DNA from 2 places in the Paenibacillus sp. Y916 genome. Region 2 is predicted to be linked to the other one. Evidence: a T-box and tRNA genes for the amino acid it is inferred to sense, from the RefSeq annotation. Region 2 holds a T-box; the other holds one or more tRNA genes.
The links. The T-box of region 2 lies ahead of metG (methionine--tRNA ligase). A T-box ahead of a tRNA ligase gene usually reads a tRNA of that ligase, here a tRNA-Met.
Positions count from the first base shown of each region.

Region 1: it encodes a tRNA-Met, which carries the amino acid that the T-box ahead of metG (methionine--tRNA ligase) is inferred to sense. The anticodon was not compared.

Region 1 is NZ_JBXCJA010000001.1:337,205-346,912, reverse strand. It holds gene AC1TO9_RS01560 (NucA/NucB deoxyribonuclease domain-containing protein) at 1-389, opposite strand, end outside; gene AC1TO9_RS01555 (hypothetical protein) at 661-807, opposite strand; gene AC1TO9_RS01550 (uracil-DNA glycosylase) at 890-1,558, opposite strand; tRNA gene AC1TO9_RS01545 (tRNA-Leu) at 1,654-1,739, opposite strand; gene AC1TO9_RS01540 (VCBS repeat-containing protein) at 1,972-2,733, shown strand; partial or broken gene AC1TO9_RS01535 (SulP family inorganic anion transporter) at 2,750-3,241, opposite strand; tRNA gene AC1TO9_RS01530 (tRNA-Ile) at 3,327-3,400, opposite strand; tRNA gene AC1TO9_RS01525 (tRNA-Met) at 3,441-3,517, opposite strand; gene AC1TO9_RS01520 (hypothetical protein) at 3,590-3,754, opposite strand; gene pyrE (orotate phosphoribosyltransferase) at 4,560-5,174, opposite strand; gene pyrF (orotidine-5'-phosphate decarboxylase) at 5,198-5,935, opposite strand; gene carB (carbamoyl-phosphate synthase large subunit) at 5,949-9,170, opposite strand; gene carA (glutamine-hydrolyzing carbamoyl-phosphate synthase small subunit) at 9,172-9,708, opposite strand, start outside.
Region 2 is NZ_JBXCJA010000013.1:59,033-68,740, reverse strand. It holds gene AC1TO9_RS20800 (RrF2 family transcriptional regulator) at 1-180, shown strand, start outside; gene AC1TO9_RS20795 (NAD(P)/FAD-dependent oxidoreductase) at 270-1,175, shown strand; gene AC1TO9_RS20790 (hypothetical protein) at 1,221-1,439, shown strand; gene AC1TO9_RS20785 (hypothetical protein) at 1,528-2,328, shown strand; gene AC1TO9_RS20780 (DinB family protein) at 2,436-2,882, shown strand; gene AC1TO9_RS20775 (hypothetical protein) at 2,944-3,915, shown strand; gene AC1TO9_RS20770 (alpha/beta fold hydrolase) at 3,941-4,762, shown strand; T-box leader at 4,982-5,243, shown strand; gene metG (methionine--tRNA ligase) at 5,285-6,925, shown strand; gene argC (N-acetyl-gamma-glutamyl-phosphate reductase) at 7,035-7,988, shown strand; gene AC1TO9_RS20755 (hypothetical protein) at 8,107-8,232, opposite strand; partial or broken gene AC1TO9_RS20750 (phosphotransferase) at 8,571-9,323, shown strand; gene AC1TO9_RS20745 (GNAT family N-acetyltransferase) at 9,466-9,708, shown strand, end outside.

The DNA of each region.
Region 1 (9,708 bases), on a different contig from region 2:
AATGTGAATTCCACTCGACTTCCATTCGGATAACCCTCAAGTTGGTTGCCTACCCAACTACCCGCACCTCTGTTATCACTCGGAGATATATATTCAATATCAGCACCAGCTCCACCTTCCTTACACATGGCCATAGGCCACTCGTCTCGGTCGAATCCTTTCTTTGTGGGGATTCCCCTTAATGAGTCAGCGCGATTACTCTCTGCTCCCGCTCGGTCAATGGTGCATATAGCTGGATATCCAGATTGTATAGCATCCTTGATATGGGCTCCTGTCTCTGGGTAACGATCTATTGGAAACTCCAAGTAATAGTCTGCATCTGTAGTAACTTCAACAACTATTTTCTTCTCGGATAAATCAATAATATCGAAATAATACAACCCTAACATGACTACTACTGCAAAAATAAGACGAACAATAGATTTTTTTGTTTTCTTCAAGCTATGTACTCCCCTCATGTAAAAAAGCTTCTATGTGACTTCGAAATATACCATATTATTAAAATTGTTGCTATGGGAACACAGCAATTGTCCAAAAAAACCTTCAACCCCACTCATAGAAGCGGAATTGAAGGCTCGAAACCATAACTAGTGCTTGATAAAAACTTGTGTAGGAGGCCGCTACGATGACGGATTGTCCAACCCAATAACGAATTCCAAGCTATTCTTGTCGCTTCTCATAAGCAATTAATGTAACTTCTTTACCTGTGAGATCATATAGAAGCGCTTCTGTTTGTTTAATCGCTTGTAACGTTTGATCGTTCTCATTTAATGGAGCAATGGTGTACTCATCCGTTTGAATATGCATTATTGTCTCACCTCACAATCATTTTCTCCTAAGTTCCCCCCATTTGAGTTCAACTATTCTACCTACGTGCCATGAATACAACTTAAAGATTCGGAATACTCCAGTCAATTGGCCCCGCTCCTACATATTCCAGGAAAGCATTTGTCTGAGAAAAAGGTTTACTACCGAAAAAACCACGATACGCCGCTAACGGACTTGGATGACTACTTTGAATGACCTTATGTTTACTCATATCTATTAACGATGTCTTCTTCTGTGCATGACTTCCCCAAAGAATGAATACCAAAGGATGATCTCGTTCGTTTAATTTCTGTATGATCGTATCCGTAAAATTCTCCCAGCCGATCCCTTGATGAGAAGCAGGTTGTCCCTCCTGTACGGTGAGTACGGTATTCAGCATAAGAACCCCTTCCTTCGCCCAACGTTCAAGCGATCCGTGATTTGGGGTATCCACCGATAGATCGGCTTCTAGTTCTTTGTAAATATTTCTTAGTGAAGGTGGAATTCGTACTCCAGGCATGACAGAGAAACTTAGTCCGTGAGCTTGTCCAACACCATGATAAGGGTCCTGGCCTAAAATAACCGCTTTGGTTGTAGTATATGATGTAAGCTTAAGCGCTTCATATAAATACTCCTTAGGAGGAAGTATCGTTTGATGAGCGTATTCATCCGTTATCTTTTGCTGCAACTCTATAAAATAAGGCTTAAGCATTTCAGCTTGTAATTGATCATCCCAATCATTACCGAACATCCTGATCTCCTCTTTCACTTCATAATTATTACAAAAAATAAGCCGACTCCATAAACGCGGAGCCGACTCATTTCCATCTAAATCTTCAATCATGATGCCGAGAACCGGGATCGAACCGGTACAGTAGTCACCTACCGCAGGATTTTAAGTCCTGTGCGTCTGCCAATTCCGCCACCCCGGCATAATAGGTATGAATTCGCTGATTTATATAACGGTACTGCTTAAATTCAACTTTCTTATTATATGATATATTCCAAACAATTTCAACCTATTTCACAAATAACTTTTTCACAGAGAAAATTAATCATTTGCACATCATAGATAACACATTCGTTTTGGGCAAGCCGATGCTCATCACATCTTTACCCTCCCCATCATAGATTATAGGTAATTACCTATATAGAGGAGCAAATATGATGATGCAACATATGTATGAAGTCCCCCAATATGATGTAAGACAGCCAGATCAGACTACACACAAAGAGATGGTTCTAGATCATGTCACTGTCGATGTAACCGGAGATCATGTCCCCGATCAAATATGGCTCACAGGGGTTAAGCAAGATGCTACAAGTCCATTTATAACCGACATTTCTATTATCATTCAGGATGGTGCCTCCGCAAGACGTTATCGGATCAAGCCCAATCAGAATTCAGGATATAATCCACGTCTCTTTGTGGGAGACTTCACTGGGGATGGAATTGCAGATCTATTACTAACAATCGATAGTGGCGGATCAGGGGCGATAACGTATGACTATTTGTACACCCTAACTCAGGGCAAGACACAACTTATATTCAGCTCCGAAGCGTACAACGACTATTGGAAATACAAAGTAACCTATTTAGATGGTTATCGACTGCAATTGACTAATAGCAATACAGAACTAGTATATACGATAGACATCACATCTCGAGGCAAAGCCTATTTAGATGAAATCTATCATCCGAACGGAACGTTGAAGGCCCCTATTGAGGGGTGGGTAGACCCTCTCAGCGGTTTATATCCAGTTGATTTCGATCGAGATGGGGTCTATGAGTTACTGGCTTTCCAAGGCGTAAGCGGACTGTACCATGCTGATCGATTTGGGTATGTGGAGAATAATTTGAAGTGGCAGAACAACGGGTGGATGTTACAGAATCAGTGGTTTGCGATCTATGGAGCACCTAAATGATTTGATACACAGCAAAAAGAGGGACTATATAAATAATGGCAAGTGTCAGAGCAACCAATGCATACATCACCCAGCTCTGTCCTTTGAATTGCGTCAGTTGGGTTATAAAAATAAGAATAGCTAATGCATTTACGAATCCATTTATGACCGAATGGGGTACAAAGCTGACCAAATGTCCAACTTTCAATTTTCCCATAACATATTGAATGACACCTGTAAGTATCGTTGCTGCAAATAGATACTCAAACCCGTGCTCTTTAACCAGAGTCACCATAAGTAATGCCATAGCTCCCGTAGCTGCCGAGATCATCGCAGGTCTTCCACCTACAAAGGAGATGACAATAGCCATACAGAACGAAGCATACAGACCTACCATCGGGCTCACACCTGCAATAATAGAGAATGCGATTGCTTCTTGAATCAGCGCTAAAGCAACCGTAATACCGGACAATACGTCTTTTCGAGTATTACCAAACCAAGTAGAGTTGTTCAATTGTATAGATGCCAATGTCTAGCTTCCCCTATTTCAATGTTCATTAATAGCTAAAAAGACAAACAAAAAAATCCTTACAAAGCAAGGATTTCTGATAAAATGGGCCTTGAGGGACTCGAACCCCCGACCAATCGGTTATGAGCCGACCGCTCTAACCAACTGAGCTAAAGGCCCTAAATAATATGTAATCCACTATGAATAATGGCAATTTAATTGGTTGCGGGGGCAGGATTTGAACCTGCGACCTTCGGGTTATGAGCCCGACGAGCTACCGTGCTGCTCCACCCCGCGTCATTGAATTATTCAAATAGCGACAAGAATTAATATACAACATTAACACCCTATACGTCAAGCCTTTTTTATTCAAGGAATAAATCGAACGCCAAAACGCCCTCTACGAGAACGAAATATTTCCACAGAATAAGGATCATCATACCCGTAAATCCAGCCATCCTGCTCTAATCTTTTGGCAAGACAACTCGCTTGAAATTTACTTGTATAAAGTTTACCGAAATATACCCATTGCATACCTCTTCCCTCCTTCTCATCATGAGTAAAATAAGATGTCGATGGTATTGTTACCTAGTTACTCTCTATACATACAACTCGATTCGCAATATTCAAAATAGCCTTACTGAACTGCAGAACGTACAGTTAGTTGCAAATTTGTCCTCTAAATCCACCACTTTTCCGCGATTACCCCAACTTTAACGGCCATTTAAACACTTATTTCTTGCAAGCCAGCCTATTCTGCTAATTTAGGTGTTGTTTATGCACTTACTCACCGGCAGTGGATTTCTAACGGAAGTCACAGACCTTATTCCACGAAAAAACACCACAATGAAATTTTAACGGAAATACAGGCCTCTATATGCATATTAACAGCTCAAATCCGAAGGAAAAGACCAAATAAGATCTCTCATTTCCGTTAGAATTCCAAGAGTGACGATTCAGGCAAAATAGAGTCTGTTATTTCCGTTAGAAAATGTACTTGGTTACTCTACTCTTCATGATGCCACTACATACGATGTCTCCATTGGGTTGTTAATAGGTCTACCTTCGGCTACCTGCACGCAGCCAACATCCAGCGGTAGTCATCCACGTTAGTTGCAAATTTGTTCTCTAAATCCACCACTATTCCACTTTCCCCCACTTTAGATGCCTAAAAGACATTTAATTTCTCGAAAAGCCCAATTTTCCGCAATTCTCGCAGAATACACCTAAAGATCTTCCAAAAAATTATACTTTCTATCACGTCAAAAAAACCGGCCGCACCATCCCCATTGGAGGATGGCACAGCCGGTTCCACAAAAATGATATAAATGAATATTCCTTATACTCCAAAGGATGAGGGATCTGCTCTCCAAGCCTTCAATGCCGCTACATCTCCTGCTTCTATCTTCCCTTGCTCAAGAGCGACATCCATTAATGCTCCGTAGTTAGACAAGCTCTGAAGTGGAATACCTGCCTCTGCAAATGCGTCAACAGCTTTGTCAAGCTGATAGCTGAATATTGCAAGAACTGCCAATGGCTGTGCTCCTGCTTCCTTAACAGCTAAGGCGGCCTTCAATGAACTTCCCCCAGTAGAGATCAAATCCTCGATGACAACCACTTTCTGGTTCGGCTTGATTAATCCTTCGATCTGATTCTCCTTGCCATGACCTTTAGCCTTATCTCGAATATAGGCCATCGGAAGATTTAACTTCTGTGCTACCCAAGCGGCATGTGGGATACCAGCTGTAGCTGTCCCTGCAATAACTTCCGCATCGGGGTACTGCTCACGAATGACCGCTGCGAACGATTCCGCAATATATTCACGAATCTCAGGATATGACATCGTTAAGCGATTATCACAATAGATCGGTGATTTAATGCCTGATGTCCATGTGAAAGGTTGTTTCGGGCTTAAAGCTACTGCTTCAATCTTTAGTAAATACCCTGCGATCATTCCAGGAATTTCAATCAATTTACTCACGACTTCATCATCTCCTCAATAATTAGTTCTGCTGCTACGCGGGGATTGTTAGCGGCCGTGATAGGTCGACCAACAACAATATAGTGGCTCCCCTGCCGTATCGCTTCCCCAGGTGTTAACACTCTGGATTGATCTCCTATGTCACTTCCTGCTGGACGGATACCTGGCGTTACTGTGATAAAGTCTCTACCACATGCTTCACCAATCGAAGGTACCTCCTGAGCAGAGGCCACGACACCACTTAGTCCGGCTGAAGCGGCAAGTTTGGCGTATCTTACAACAGCGTCTTGTATGTTGCCTTCCACACCAATCTGTTCATTTAACACCAATTGACTAGTACTTGTTAAATGTGTGACAGCAATGATCAATGGCTTCGATAAAGAAGCATCACTTGCTAATGCATTCGTCATGCCTTCATAAGCTGCTTGCATCATCTGAGTACCACCCGCTGCGTGAACATTGAACATATCCACACCAAGCCGTGTAATGCTCTCAGCACCACCCTTAACGGTGTTAGGGATGTCATGCATTTTCAAATCCAAGAAAACAGAGTAACCTTTAGCCTTCAATTCGCGCACAAAGTTCGGGCCTGCAGCATAGAAAAGCTGCATCCCGACCTTCATATAACAAGGTATTCCTTGTAATTGATCCACTAAGGCGGATGCCTGTGTGGCATCTGGATAATCCAGTGCCACGATCAGACGTCCTGCCATATTTCTATATTCTGTATTCATAACCCTCTGCCTCCTATTGCCCAATAAATGATGGCATAGCTTGAGATGAGAAATTAATGGTGTCTAACATGATGAGCAATGCTCTTACTGTATCGAGTGACGTCATACATACGACACCATTCTCTACAGCTTCACGACGAATTCTGAATCCATCACGCTGCGGCAATTTACCTTTAGTGAGTGTATTAAATACATATTGAGCTTCACCTGTGCGGATCAGATCAAGGATATTCGGCGTTCCTTCACTCAATTTATGAACGGTAGTCACATCGAGTCCCGCGTTATTTAGAGCTTCTGCTGTGCCGCCTGTTGCATATATTTTATAACCCAATCTCTTAAATCCAGTCATAAGCTCTACCGCTTCATCTTTATCTTTATCAGCTACAGTTACAATGATAGAGCCTGTAGATGGTATTTTCATACCTGCTCCAATCAAGCCTTTGTATAATGCCTTAGCATATTGAAGATCGCGACCCATCACTTCACCTGTTGATTTCATCTCAGGTCCAAGCGTAGTGTCTACTCTACGGAGTTTGGCAAAAGAGAACACAGGTACTTTCACTGATATATATTTGCTCTCAGGCCATAGTCCCTCTTGATAACCTAAGTCTTTCAACTTCGTACCTAGAATCGCCTGCATAGCAAGGTTCGCCATCGGAATCGTCGTAACTTTACTTAAGAATGGAACAGTACGGGATGAACGTGGGTTCACTTCGATAACGTATACTTCATCTTGGTAGATGACGAACTGAATGTTTACCAGACCGATCGTCTTTAGTTCCTTCGCTACTTTGATCGTAATATTCACAATTTTCTCTTGAAGATGAGCTTCCAGATGCTGCGGTGGATAGACAGCAATCGAATCTCCTGAGTGAACACCAGCGCGCTCAATATGCTCCATAATTCCTGGAATGACTACCGTTTCACCATCACAGATGGCATCCACTTCTACTTCCTTACCGAGCATATAGCTATCGATCAGTACAGGATGCTCTGGATTGATCTTCACGGCATGCTCCATGTAACTCAGCAATTCCTCATCAGAGTAGACAATCTCCATTGCCCGCCCACCTAAGACATAAGAAGGACGAACTAGCACAGGGTAACCAATTTTCTCAGCTGTTGCAACTGCTTCATCTACAGAAATAACCGTTTTTCCATTCGGTTGAGCCACATTCAAACGAGTTAGCAAAGCTTCAAATTTCTTGCGATCTTCGGCTTCATCAATGCTTTCTAAGCTCGTACCCAATATTTTCACACCTGCTGCACTCAATGGTGCTGCTAAGTTAATAGCCGTCTGACCACCGAATTGAACAATAACTCCGATTGGCTTCTCTTGCTCAATCACGTTCATAACATCTTCGAAGAATAACGGTTCAAAATACAGTCGATCCGATGTATTGAAATCCGTAGATACCGTCTCAGGATTGTTATTAATGATGACAGCCTCATAGCCTGCCTTCTGAATCGCCCACACAGCATGAACTGTCGAGTAGTCGAACTCAATCCCTTGTCCGATTCGAATTGGACCTGAACCTAGAACGAGGATCTTCTCCTTCGATGACTGAATAACTTCATTCTCAGTCTCATAAGTAGAGTAATAGTATGGTGTAGAAGCCTCAAATTCCGCTGCGCATGTATCTACCATTTTGAACACTGGACGAAGATTATGACTCAATCTGAATTCACGAACTTCTGCTTCAGACGTATTACTCTTCGTTGATACGTTCAGCTTACGAATTTCAGCAATGGATTTATCCGTAAATCCAAGTCTTTTAGCTTGATACAACGTATCATAAGAAAGTATTTCTTCTGCTTGGATACGTGCCTCAAACTTGATAATCCCCTCAAGCTTGTCAAGGAACCACCAGTCCACTTGCGTTAGGTCTTGGATTTGTTGCAATGTATAACCGCGACGGAAAGCTTCAGCGATTAGGAAGATACGCTCGTCATCCGGTTTCTCAAGACGTTCGTTAAGAACCTCTTCACTTAATAGTTCTGCCCCTTCGAGATTAAAGCGATGAACACCAATCTCTAGCGAACGAATAGCTTTATGAATAGACTCTTCAAAGGTACGACCAATAGCCATAATTTCGCCAGTCGCCTTCATTTGAGTTCCAAGCTTACGGTTAGCATTAACGAATTTATCAAAAGGCCAGCGTGGAATCTTACTTACGATGTAATCCAATGTTGGTTCAAAACAAGCATACGTTTGTCCTGTTACAGGGTTAATAATTTCATCTAGGGTGTAACCCATAGCAATTTTGGCTGCCATTTTGGCAATAGGATAACCTGTCGCTTTAGACGCAAGTGCTGATGAACGACTCACCCGCGGGTTTACTTCAATAACATAATATTGAAAACTTTGTGGGTCTAGTGCAAATTGCACATTACAACCACCTTCAATATTTAGTGCACGGATAATTTTTACAGAAGCCGTTCTAAGCATTTGATACTCACGGTCTGATAATGTTTGGCTTGGAGCGACTACGATGCTGTCACCTGTATGTACGCCAACAGGATCGAAGTTCTCCATGTTACACACAACAATACAGTTATCGTTCGCATCACGCATAACCTCATACTCAATTTCCTTCATTCCTGCAATACTCTTCTCAACTAGACATTGTCCAATCGGGCTATAACGAATTCCGGAAACAACCGTCTCACGAAGTTCTTCTTCTGTTGCGCAAATCCCTCCACCCGTTCCACCAAGAGTATAAGCTGGACGAACGATCAACGGATATCCAATCTCATTTGCGAAATCAAGAGCTCCTTCTAGCGTAGTAACAATCGCACTTTCAGGCACAGGCTGTTCAAGCTCACGCATTAATTCTCTGAACAAATCGCGATCTTCCGCTTTTTCAATGGAACTAAGTTGTGTCCCAAGTAGCTTCACATTCTCTTGCTCAAGAACACCCGCACGTGCAAGTTCTACTGCCATGTTCAGACCTGTCTGACCACCCAATGTTGGTAGCAAACCATCTGGACGTTCCTGGCGAATAATTTGTGTAACGAACTCCAACGTAATCGGTTCAATATATACTTTATCCGCCATATTCGTGTCTGTCATAATGGTTGCCGGATTGCTGTTAATGAGTATGACCTCAATACCTTCTTCTTTCAAAGCCTGACATGCTTGCGTACCAGCATAGTCAAATTCAGCTGCTTGACCGATAACGATCGGACCTGATCCGATAACGAGTATTTTCTTTAGTTCATTATTTTTAGGCATCTTATTGAGCTCCTCTCGCACTTGCGGATATTTCAGCTTGACGTGATCTAACGGGATGGTTAACTTTATGATCCGCGATCATTTGTAGAAATTCATCGAATAAGTAGTTACTTTCTTGTGGACCAGGTGCCGCCTCCGGATGATATTGAACAGAAAATGCCGGATGTACACGATGCTTCAGACCTTCAACTGTTTTATCATTATTGTTAATATGGGTAACTTCTAATTCCGTACCTTGAATGGAACTTTCCGTTACAGCATATCCATGATTCTGTGATGTGATATAACAACGATTCGTCGCTAGATCCTTCACAGGATGGTTACCTCCACGATGTCCAAACTTTAATTTCTCCGTATCCGCGCCACTAGCTAAAGCGAATAATTGATGCCCAAGACAAATTCCGAAGATCGGATATTCACCAATCAACTCTGACACTGTGCGAATAGCTTCTGGAACATCCTTCGGATCCCCAGGGCCATTAGATAACAGAATTCCATCAGGACGCATATGACGAATTTGCTCTGCAGTGGTGTCATG
Region 2 (9,708 bases):
ATCTCTTTTCTCGATATTATCCATGCGATCGAGGGAACCGCTTCCTTATTCGAATGTAGCCTGAATCATGGAAGCGAATGTGTGATCCAGCAGGTTGTTATCGACGCTGAGCGACAGATGGAGCAGTATCTGGAAAATAAGAAAATAGCAGATTTACCGAAATTATTAAAGACGGAGTGAAGATCCGTTCTTTTTTTGAAATCATTAGAGATATAACGAGTCTATTATATCTTTAATATTAATATTGAAAAGCGAAAGGGTGAATCAGGATGACTCACGATTGTGTTATTATCGGCGGAGGACCGGCAGGTCTAAATGCTGCTCTTGTGCTAGGCAGGGCAAGAAAAAAGGTAGTTGTAATTGACGAAGGACGTCCGCGTAATAGGGTTACTCGCGAGACCCACGGATTTCTTACTAGAGATCATATAAGTCCAAGCGAATTTAGACGAATTGCAAAGGAACAGATTAGTTCATATCCATCCGTTACCTTTGTGGAGGATGCTGTCATATCGATTACGGGAACCGATGGTGATTTTCAAATTACGACTTTACAGGGACAGAGCTATCGAAGCAAAAAGCTCCTCTTTACAGTAGGGATGAAGGACCTCCCGGTGGATATTAAGGGGTTGGCAGATGTATATGGTAAAAGCGCCTTTATCTGCCCGTATTGTGATGGCTGGGAACTAAGAGATCAGCCGCTTGTCTTAATTATCAAGGGAGCGGATGCACTGCACATGGCCAAAACGATATCTGGATGGACGAACCATATTACAATCTGTACCCATGGACCTGACGAATTGACGGATGGACAACGTGAAGAATTAAGTCAACATCATATTCCTGTATTTGACTCACCGATTGAGTCTGTTGAATCTAACGACGGTATGGTGCAGCAAGTTGTTCTGAAGGACGGTACAAGAATCACATGTACTGGGATATTTTTCAGACCGAAGCTTAATTCCGGATCAGACTTGCCGCAAGCAATAGGTTGCGAGACCACAGAAGCAGGAACTGTCATCGTCGATAATTTCGGCAAAACGAACGTTCCAGGTGTCTTTAGTGCCGGAGATGCAGCATCACAACTTCATCAAGCCATTATAGCAGCTTCTATGGGTTCATTGGCCGCTGTGGGCATTAACAATGAACTGAACGAAGAGGTTTGGAACAAATATTAGGCGAAAAAGTTGCATCCTTGATCGTGATCGGTGCGGGAAGGGGCAATGAACTCTCTGCGTGGGGACCATCAAATAAGCGCGTACGGAGACGTGAATGATTCCGAACTTCAAGACCGGTTAAATGTAAGGAAAAGCTTCTGGATAGATGCCGGACAAGAATTAGCGGAATTGTACGAGAGGGTAAGCGGCGACATTACGAAGCTTTTTCTCCTACTTGAAAAAAACGAGGGGCTGTTGGCAGGATGGATCTGCCATGCGGAATGATTTGCTTTAAAAGTTTAACTAACGGAACAATTACCCAATATTAGCGTAAATATAAAAGTGCTTAACAATTATGAGGGGACGAACGGATTTGAAAGGAAAAGGGAATGAAAGGTTAGCTGTTTTAGGACGTTCCTTTCCAATTTACTTATGTGCTTTCATTCTAATTTTAGGGGGCCTATCTGGATGGCTCTTAAGTAAAGATGGCATTCCAGAAGGCGTTAAGTACTCCCAAATAACCGCTGACAACGGGGTTGTTCTACATATGTTGCGTACGGAACCGAGTAGTATTTCGCTTTATAGCATAAAAGATAACGTAGTGCAATCGGGAACAAACGGAATCAATGGTGGATTCTTTTGGGAAAATCAGTTGTTGAGCATCGCGGTTATGGATGGCATGCCCGCAAACGGAAGCCCTAACAAATACGGGTCAGGCTGGTTTAACGTCAAATACGCCCGAGGAACCATCGTATATGATCGGATCACAGGGATGATCGACGTACAACTAGCAGCAAGCGTCGACGATCTACAGATGACAGATGCGACAAAGTTCTGGGCACAGGGCGGAGTCAGTATGAATTTAAAGGACGAAAGCGGGTGGTATAACGCAGCGGTCAAAGAAGAAGGGCTACCGTTTCCCGACGATGAGCGGCTTCGCAGTGCAATGGCCTACGATGTCTTTGGAGAAATCTACCTAGTCGTCACTTCTACCAAATGTACAGCGGAGCAATTTCGTACTGCTATTAAGAGAAATGTTGCCGTAGGAAATTTGGATGAGGCCATATTTCTAGATGGGGACGGTTCCTCACAACTACTTGCCGGTAAGGTCAAACTGAAGGGTGACGACCGAAAGGTGTTGCAGATGATCGCGGTAAACAGGGAGATGCGCTAGAAATGCTTAAACCAACGGAAAATGATATTTGAGTAAAAGAAGGGGAAGAACTCCTTTTTATAGAATGGATACAAAACAAGTGATAGATCATGTAGGAGGCGGAACCATTGAAAACAATCCAAAAGATGTATGAACATCTAAATTGGGCTAATCAACGCATACTAGAAACCTTGCAAAATAATGAAGTTGAGGACCAACAGGTACGTTTATTTTCCCATATTTTATATGCAGAACAAATATGGATTACTAGAATTAATGGAAAGGACAGTTCACAAATGCCCATCTGGTCGGATGGTGATCTAGAAGTCTGTGCAAAGCTTATCCAACAAAATGAAGATAACTTCAAAACACTTCTCGCTGAAGTGAAAAAAGCTGACCTAGATAACTTAATATCATACACAAACAGTAAAGGTCAAGAGTTTAAGGCTTCCACCCGAGATATTCTAACACATGTAGCACTTCATGGTCAGTATCATCGAGGGCAGATTAACTCACGAATTCGAGCAAATGGTTTTGAACCAGTGAACATTGATTATATAACTTTTGTGAGATAGATGTATAAATTTTTTGAAACATTTTCCTTATTTTCTTCGTCTGAACTTTGAGGTGATTTAAATGAGAAGACTGTTTTTATTGGGAGTAATCATAGTCATTATTTCCCTAACAGGTTGTACTTCGCTTCAGGATAACAACAATGGATTAGAATTGAATACTAAAGAAGATTTCATCGCCCCGCCTCCCATGGAAAAGGGACATTCGGAAGAGGTAATAGTCGAGGAAGTTCCGAGCGAACTAAAAGGCTCCATTGAAGATGAAGCATTAAAAGTGAGTATACTTGCAGAAATTGATGCAGATACAACAAATTATAAGACCAATATTGTATTTACTAATAAAACAGGCAAGTCTTTAGATCTGATTTTTGATTGTGGGCTTCTTATTTCTAATGGTAAATTGGCATCGAGTACGGGTGTATGTGTAGCAGTTGAATCAATGCTATTAAAGAAAAATGGTATAGAAAAACAAACTAAGATATTACCCAAAGATTTTTTCGACATGGAAAGTAAATTGATTACTGTAAGATACCGACAAGATCAAATAACAAAGAATTTAGAAATACAACTAGAAGGTGCGGAAGTAGAAAATGTAGTAACTAGAAGTGTCGAAGCTTCAGATTTTGTTCTTGAAGTGACAACACCTACTGTGATCAGAAATGGCGGGATACTAAAAGTAAAAGGAATTTTAAAGTATATTGGTGATGAAACAGTTACATTTTCTCATGGAGGACCCATCATTCGTTTTTCCTTTACAGGTAGTAATGAAAGCCGAGCTTATGTTGACTTGGGTTATGGAACTGTATTAAAACCAGGTCAAACGTTCAAGGTTGAGGATAAATTTAAAGTAACTAAATTAGGGAAGCAAAAACTTACAGTTAGAACTACCACACTGGATGTTAACGGTGCATTTATAGAAGGTGTTGGGAACGAAGCGTATCTAGAAGCGAATATGGTGGGACATATTCTTGAACTTGAAAACAGTAGGCTCTCTATACAGCCGATTGAAATCCAAGTTAATGGGGGGATATTATGAAAACACACAAAGGAGATATAGAGATATGCAGTGTACAGTTAGGGATGTAAACATTTATTATGAAGTTTATGGTGAAGGTATGCCGATTGTAATGATTCATGGATGGGGCCCGGATCACAGACTGATGAAAGGGTGCATGGAACCGGTCTTCCAAATGATGAATACACCGTGGAAACGTATTTATTTTGATTTACCTGGAATGGGGAAGACCAAAGGAGAACAATGGATTACTGGTTCTGATCAAATGCTTGATTTGGTTCTTGGCTTTATTGATGCTATCATACCGAATCAGAAATTTGTTATAGCAGGAGAATCCTATGGGGGCTACTTAGCTAGAGGAATAATTAATAAACGTCCTTCGATTGTGGATGGACTTCTGTTAATCTGTCCTCTCGCAGAACAAGAAACACAAAAAGATAATGGAGCATATTTTCAGGTGTTTGATAAAGATGAAATTCTTTTGAACAGTCTAACTCTAGAGGATAGAAATTATTTCGTAAGTGAGGGGATAAATGCAGTACAAAACAAACGGGTATGGGAGAGGTTTAATGAAGAAATCCTTCCAGGTCTAAAAATTGCCGACCAATCATTCTTGGAAAACTATCTAGGGCAGCATGTTGCTTTTAGTTTTAACGTGGATGCCCTTGAAAAGCCGTACATGAAACCTACACTTATGTTGACTGGAAGGCAAGATTCAATTGTTGGGTACCAAGCATTATGGAATATTATTGAAATGTATCCTAGGTCATCCTTTGTTTTATTTGATAGAGCTGGTCATAATCTGCAAATTGAACAGGATACACTGTTTACAGAGACCGTAAAAGAATGGTTAAATAGGGTCCTCTAGAAATGGACTGACAGGTTGTGTACTGGTTGAAGGTAGCTCAGGCAAGTCAATGACTTCGGCTAACAACACATTTCGACTGCGAGTATTCGCCCTTGATCGCTTAGAGGGATCTTCAAGGAGATTAATCAGGCGATTCTGGGTAATGATTTCTTCTTCATTAAATAGTCTTGACTTAGGAAATTATTCCCAGTATAATCTCCAATAACTTGAATATTCAGAATAAAAGCTAAGACGAGAAAGAGTACCATGGTGATGTCTTTATACAGAGAGCCCCGGTTGCTGAAAAGGGGTAAAGAATAATCTTGGGAATATGGTCTCTGAGCTGCGCATCGAACCCTCATATGGTTGTAGGTTGCGTCGGAACCCGCACCCGTTACTGTGCTAGGGTATAAACGCAAATGCGTCGTACCTGAAAAGGTTAATGCCGTAAGGCATTAATAAAATTGGGTGGTAACACGTGAGCACAGCTCTCGTCCCTTCGGGATGAGGGCTTTTTTGTTTGTCAAAAAAGGAGGAGTTTTCATGGCAAATATTTTTATTGGCGGAGCTTGGCCTTATGCGAATGGTTCATTGCATTTGGGACGTTTAGCAAGTTTATTACCAGGAGATGTGCTAGCTCGTTATTTTCGTTCAAAGGGAGACCATGTATTGTATGTATCAGGAAGTGATTGCCACGGTACACCTGTCGCCGTTCAGGCTATTCAAGAGGGGGTTACTCCAGGGGATATTGCAGATCGATTTCATCAGGAATTTGCCGAGTGCTTTAAGCAACTAGGGTTTACTTATGATTTGTATACACGTACTGACCAAGAATTTCATCATCATGTCGTTAAAGAATTGTTTTTGAGTTTATTGGAAAATGGATATTTGTACAAGAAAGAAATACAGCAGACCTATTGTGAAACAGATCAACGATTTTTACCGGACCGATACGTTGAGGGTATTTGTCCTGTTTGTGGGAACCGCGCCCGAGGTGATCAATGTGACTATTGTTCAACATTGTTAGATCCTGCAGACCTATCTGACAAGACTTGCAAGATTTGTGGGAATCCCCCGATTGAGCGTCCAACAGAGCATTATTACCTTGCGCTCTCACGATTCCAAACTGAATTAACCGAGTATGCAACAAAAGCTCAAGGATGGAAGGGAAATGCTGTGCAGTTAACTGGACGATACTTAAAAGAAGGACTTCAAGATCGTGCAGTAACTAGAGACTTAACTTGGGGTGTAGATGTTCCAGTTGAAGGGTTCGAAGATAAAAAAATCTACGTTTGGATCGAAGCTGTCAGTGGCTACTTATCAGCAAGCAAGCAGTGGGCTGCAGAGACAGGTGGTCGCTGGGAATCCTTTTGGCTGGAGGGACAGGAGGAAATAACTGCTTATTATGTACATGGTAAAGATAATATCCCTTTCCATACAGTAATTTGGCCAGCACTACTCTTAGGTGTAAGGGATCTCCATTTACCTGATCGAATAATATCATGTGAATATATGACCTTAGAGGGGAAGAAGTTTTCGACAAGTAATCATTGGGCTGTATGGGTACCGGACATTATGAGTCGCTATCAACCAGATTCCATTCGTTATTTTTTAATAGCAAACGGTCCTGAGAACCGGGATACTGATTTCTCATGGAGGGAGTTCATCCATAGCCACAATGGGGAATTGCTTGGCGCATTTGGAAATTTTGTTAATCGTACGTTGGCTTTTATCGACAAGTCTTTTGAAGGATGCGTTCCAGAAGGTAATTTTAGTGAAGAATGGAAGAGAACAATTGAGGATTTATATGTTGAGTCTGGAGCCTTGATTGAAAAAGGTCATCTAAAGGAAGCCATTGAGCTGATTTTTACTTATGTTCGCCGAGCAAATAAATACTTTGATGAACAAAAGCCGTGGGTACAGATGAAGGAAAACCGAGAAGAGTGTGGATATACACTAAATACATGTGTGCAAATTATAGCGAATCTGTCCAATTTACTTGACCCGTTTATTCCGTTCTCTTGTGAAGAAATAAGAAAGTTTCTAACACTGGAACAACCTGTTTGGATGTGGATTTCAGTTCCAGATAACCGAAAAATCCAAAACCTAAAGTTATTGTTCGAGCGTATTGATCTTAGTCGAATTGAAGAAGAAACAAGTTTGTTGGAAAAACAAAAATTGTAGCCCACTCGAGGAAGACTGGCCATCCTTGGGGTGGCCATAGGAAATAACCAATTGCATATAAAAACGTAATAATGTATAATTATACATTATGTGTACGGAGGTATATGCTATGAAAGTATTTGTAGATGGCCAGTACGGGACGACGGGATTAAAAATACATGAAAGACTTAACCAACGAATCGATGTGGAACTTCTATCGATTTCTGAGGAGTATAAGAAGGATCCGGAGATCCGAATAAAGTTAATGAATGAAGCAGATATTGTATTCTTGTGTCTACCAGACCAGAGTGCTCTAGAGGCCATAACACTCATCATAAATCCTAATACCCGGGTTATTGATAGCAGTACGGCTTTTCGTACCAATGATGCGTGGACCTATGGGTTGCCAGAACTATCGGCTTTACAAAGGGGCGAGATAGCTAACGCTGCTCGTGTGTCAGTCCCAGGTTGCCATGCTACTGCATTTGTGCTTGGAATTAACCCACTTGTCCAAAGGGGAATCCTTCCACGTGATTATCCGGTTTGTTGCCACTCATTAACGGGTTATAGTGGTGGGGGAAAGGCATTAATTGCACAGCATGAAACAGGCAGTTTTAGTGATGTAAACGACATCATAAGGAACCCACAGCACTATAGTTTAAACATGGATCATAAGCATTTACCTGAAATGATGAAATTTACGGATCTTGAGTTTCAGCCTGTGTTCCTTCCGACTGTTTGCGATTTTTACAATGGCATGGTTGTGACAGTTCCTTTGGTTACTCGTCTACTTATTAATCAACCTAGCCTTCAGGAAATTCATGCTATCCTCACAGATTATTATCATGGAGAAACGTTCGTAAGAGTCATCCCACTTGATGATACTAAGAGAATTTCCGAATTTGCTCTTGATCCGACAGTATGCAACGGAACCAATTATTCTGAGATTTTTGTTCTAGGGAATGACGATCAAGTGGTTGTCGCATGCAGACTAGACAACCTCGGGAAGGGTTCATCGGGAGCAGCAATTCAATGTATGAACATAATGTTGGGACTTGATGAGGGAATGGGGCTTATTTCGTAAAACTTACCGTTACAGACAACACGTCTATTTTTGGTAGAAAAAAACCTTCCAAAAGGAAGGTTTAAATTAGTGTTTTCAAATAATTATGAATAAACCTGCATGTCCGATTCATTTCAACCTAATCTTCTTTAGAAATTTCACTATATTTTTTAAAGTTTTCTAGAATCGCCTGAAAGCCTGCTTTTTGCATTTCAATGGGATTGGTGGTTTCTGCTTCAAAAGTTACATTATTACCTGTCTCCATTGTGATGACCCGCCTCATTATATAAAATTTAGATCCATTGATAATTATATCGTTAAACTCATGTGACATGATAGTGCCGAGTCCACGGACATCAGGCTGCCAGCATTATCGACAGTATTCTCATTACCTTGCCCTAAGAGGTTAGATTATATTAAAGAATGATACGTTAATCCACTAAACTAACAGACAGAATAGTCAATTATAATTGTTTTGTACCTGTGAGGAAAACATCCATGGTGTTAAGATACTTTTACACCTAATTTAAGGAGCTGTTGTAGTGCCGGAGAAAGGCAGACTTATATCACAAGTGTTATTAACTGTAGAGAAGAAAAGAAGATGCAGAGTACGCATACAATTTACTTGATAGAGAGTTACAGGTGTCGCGTCACCTTCAATCAAAGGGTATCCCTGTATTGTTACCTACCGACCTTACTGATGCAGGACCGTATGATGTTACGGGTACATGGATGACGTTAGGGGAGTATGTTCCACCCACACAGTTGCAACCTCCTTCACCTAGTGAAGTCGTCGAACTTCTAAATGGACTTTCAATCGCAATGAAAGACTTCAATGACGAGCTTCCTGTGCTTGGTGTTTGTGAACGGACATGTCAATCGGCTGATAGATTGAGGAAATACTCCGATCAACGAATACAAGCACTGCTAAATGTGTTTTCAAGGGTAGATGAGCATATGCGACTCGAATCAAGTGTGTTAATACCGTGTCATGGAGATGCCCATGCGAGAAACTTATTACCAAGTCCTGAAGGTTGGATTTGGACTGACTTTGAGGATGTATCAATGATGCCCGCATACTGGGACTTGGCTTCTTTTATTGGTAATCTTGCATTGTTTGGCGGAATTGAGGAGCCAACCTTTAAATACATATTAGGCCATATCGACAATGGTACCGATCTGAAAGCTTTTGGATTTGCTATTACTGGACGTATAATAATGTCTGTATTAGGTAACTTAGACTTCGCCCTTGCAGGTCACGGAGATTTGGATTTTGCAACTAGACAGCTAGAACTTGCAGAAGATTTTTTGCGTCAGATAGACCTAATAATAGGAGAGAGAATATTTGTTGATTGAGTTTTTTATCATTAGAGTATTAATTTTCGAGAGGAGTGATGTGGTATGAAGAATATCCATGTTGCAATGGTTGTAAGGAAGGTTACGAAATAATCGTAGGGGATGAAATCCTCTGCGAAGTAAAATTTGGGAGGAATTTCGTATGGTAATTGCATTAAAGCCAGTGTCTATTGAAAATTGGTATGAATGTACCAAGCTTAAAGTTAAGCCAGAACAGCTAAATGTCTTTCCTGCACCAGTTGTTTATTGGATTGCAGAATCTAAATATGTTGATGAGTTTGAATTGCGTGCTATTTACTCGGAAGAGGTTTTAGTCGGATTTATCGTATTTTGTACGAAACCAGACAAGGATGATAACTATTGGATTCCTGCTATAATGATTGAT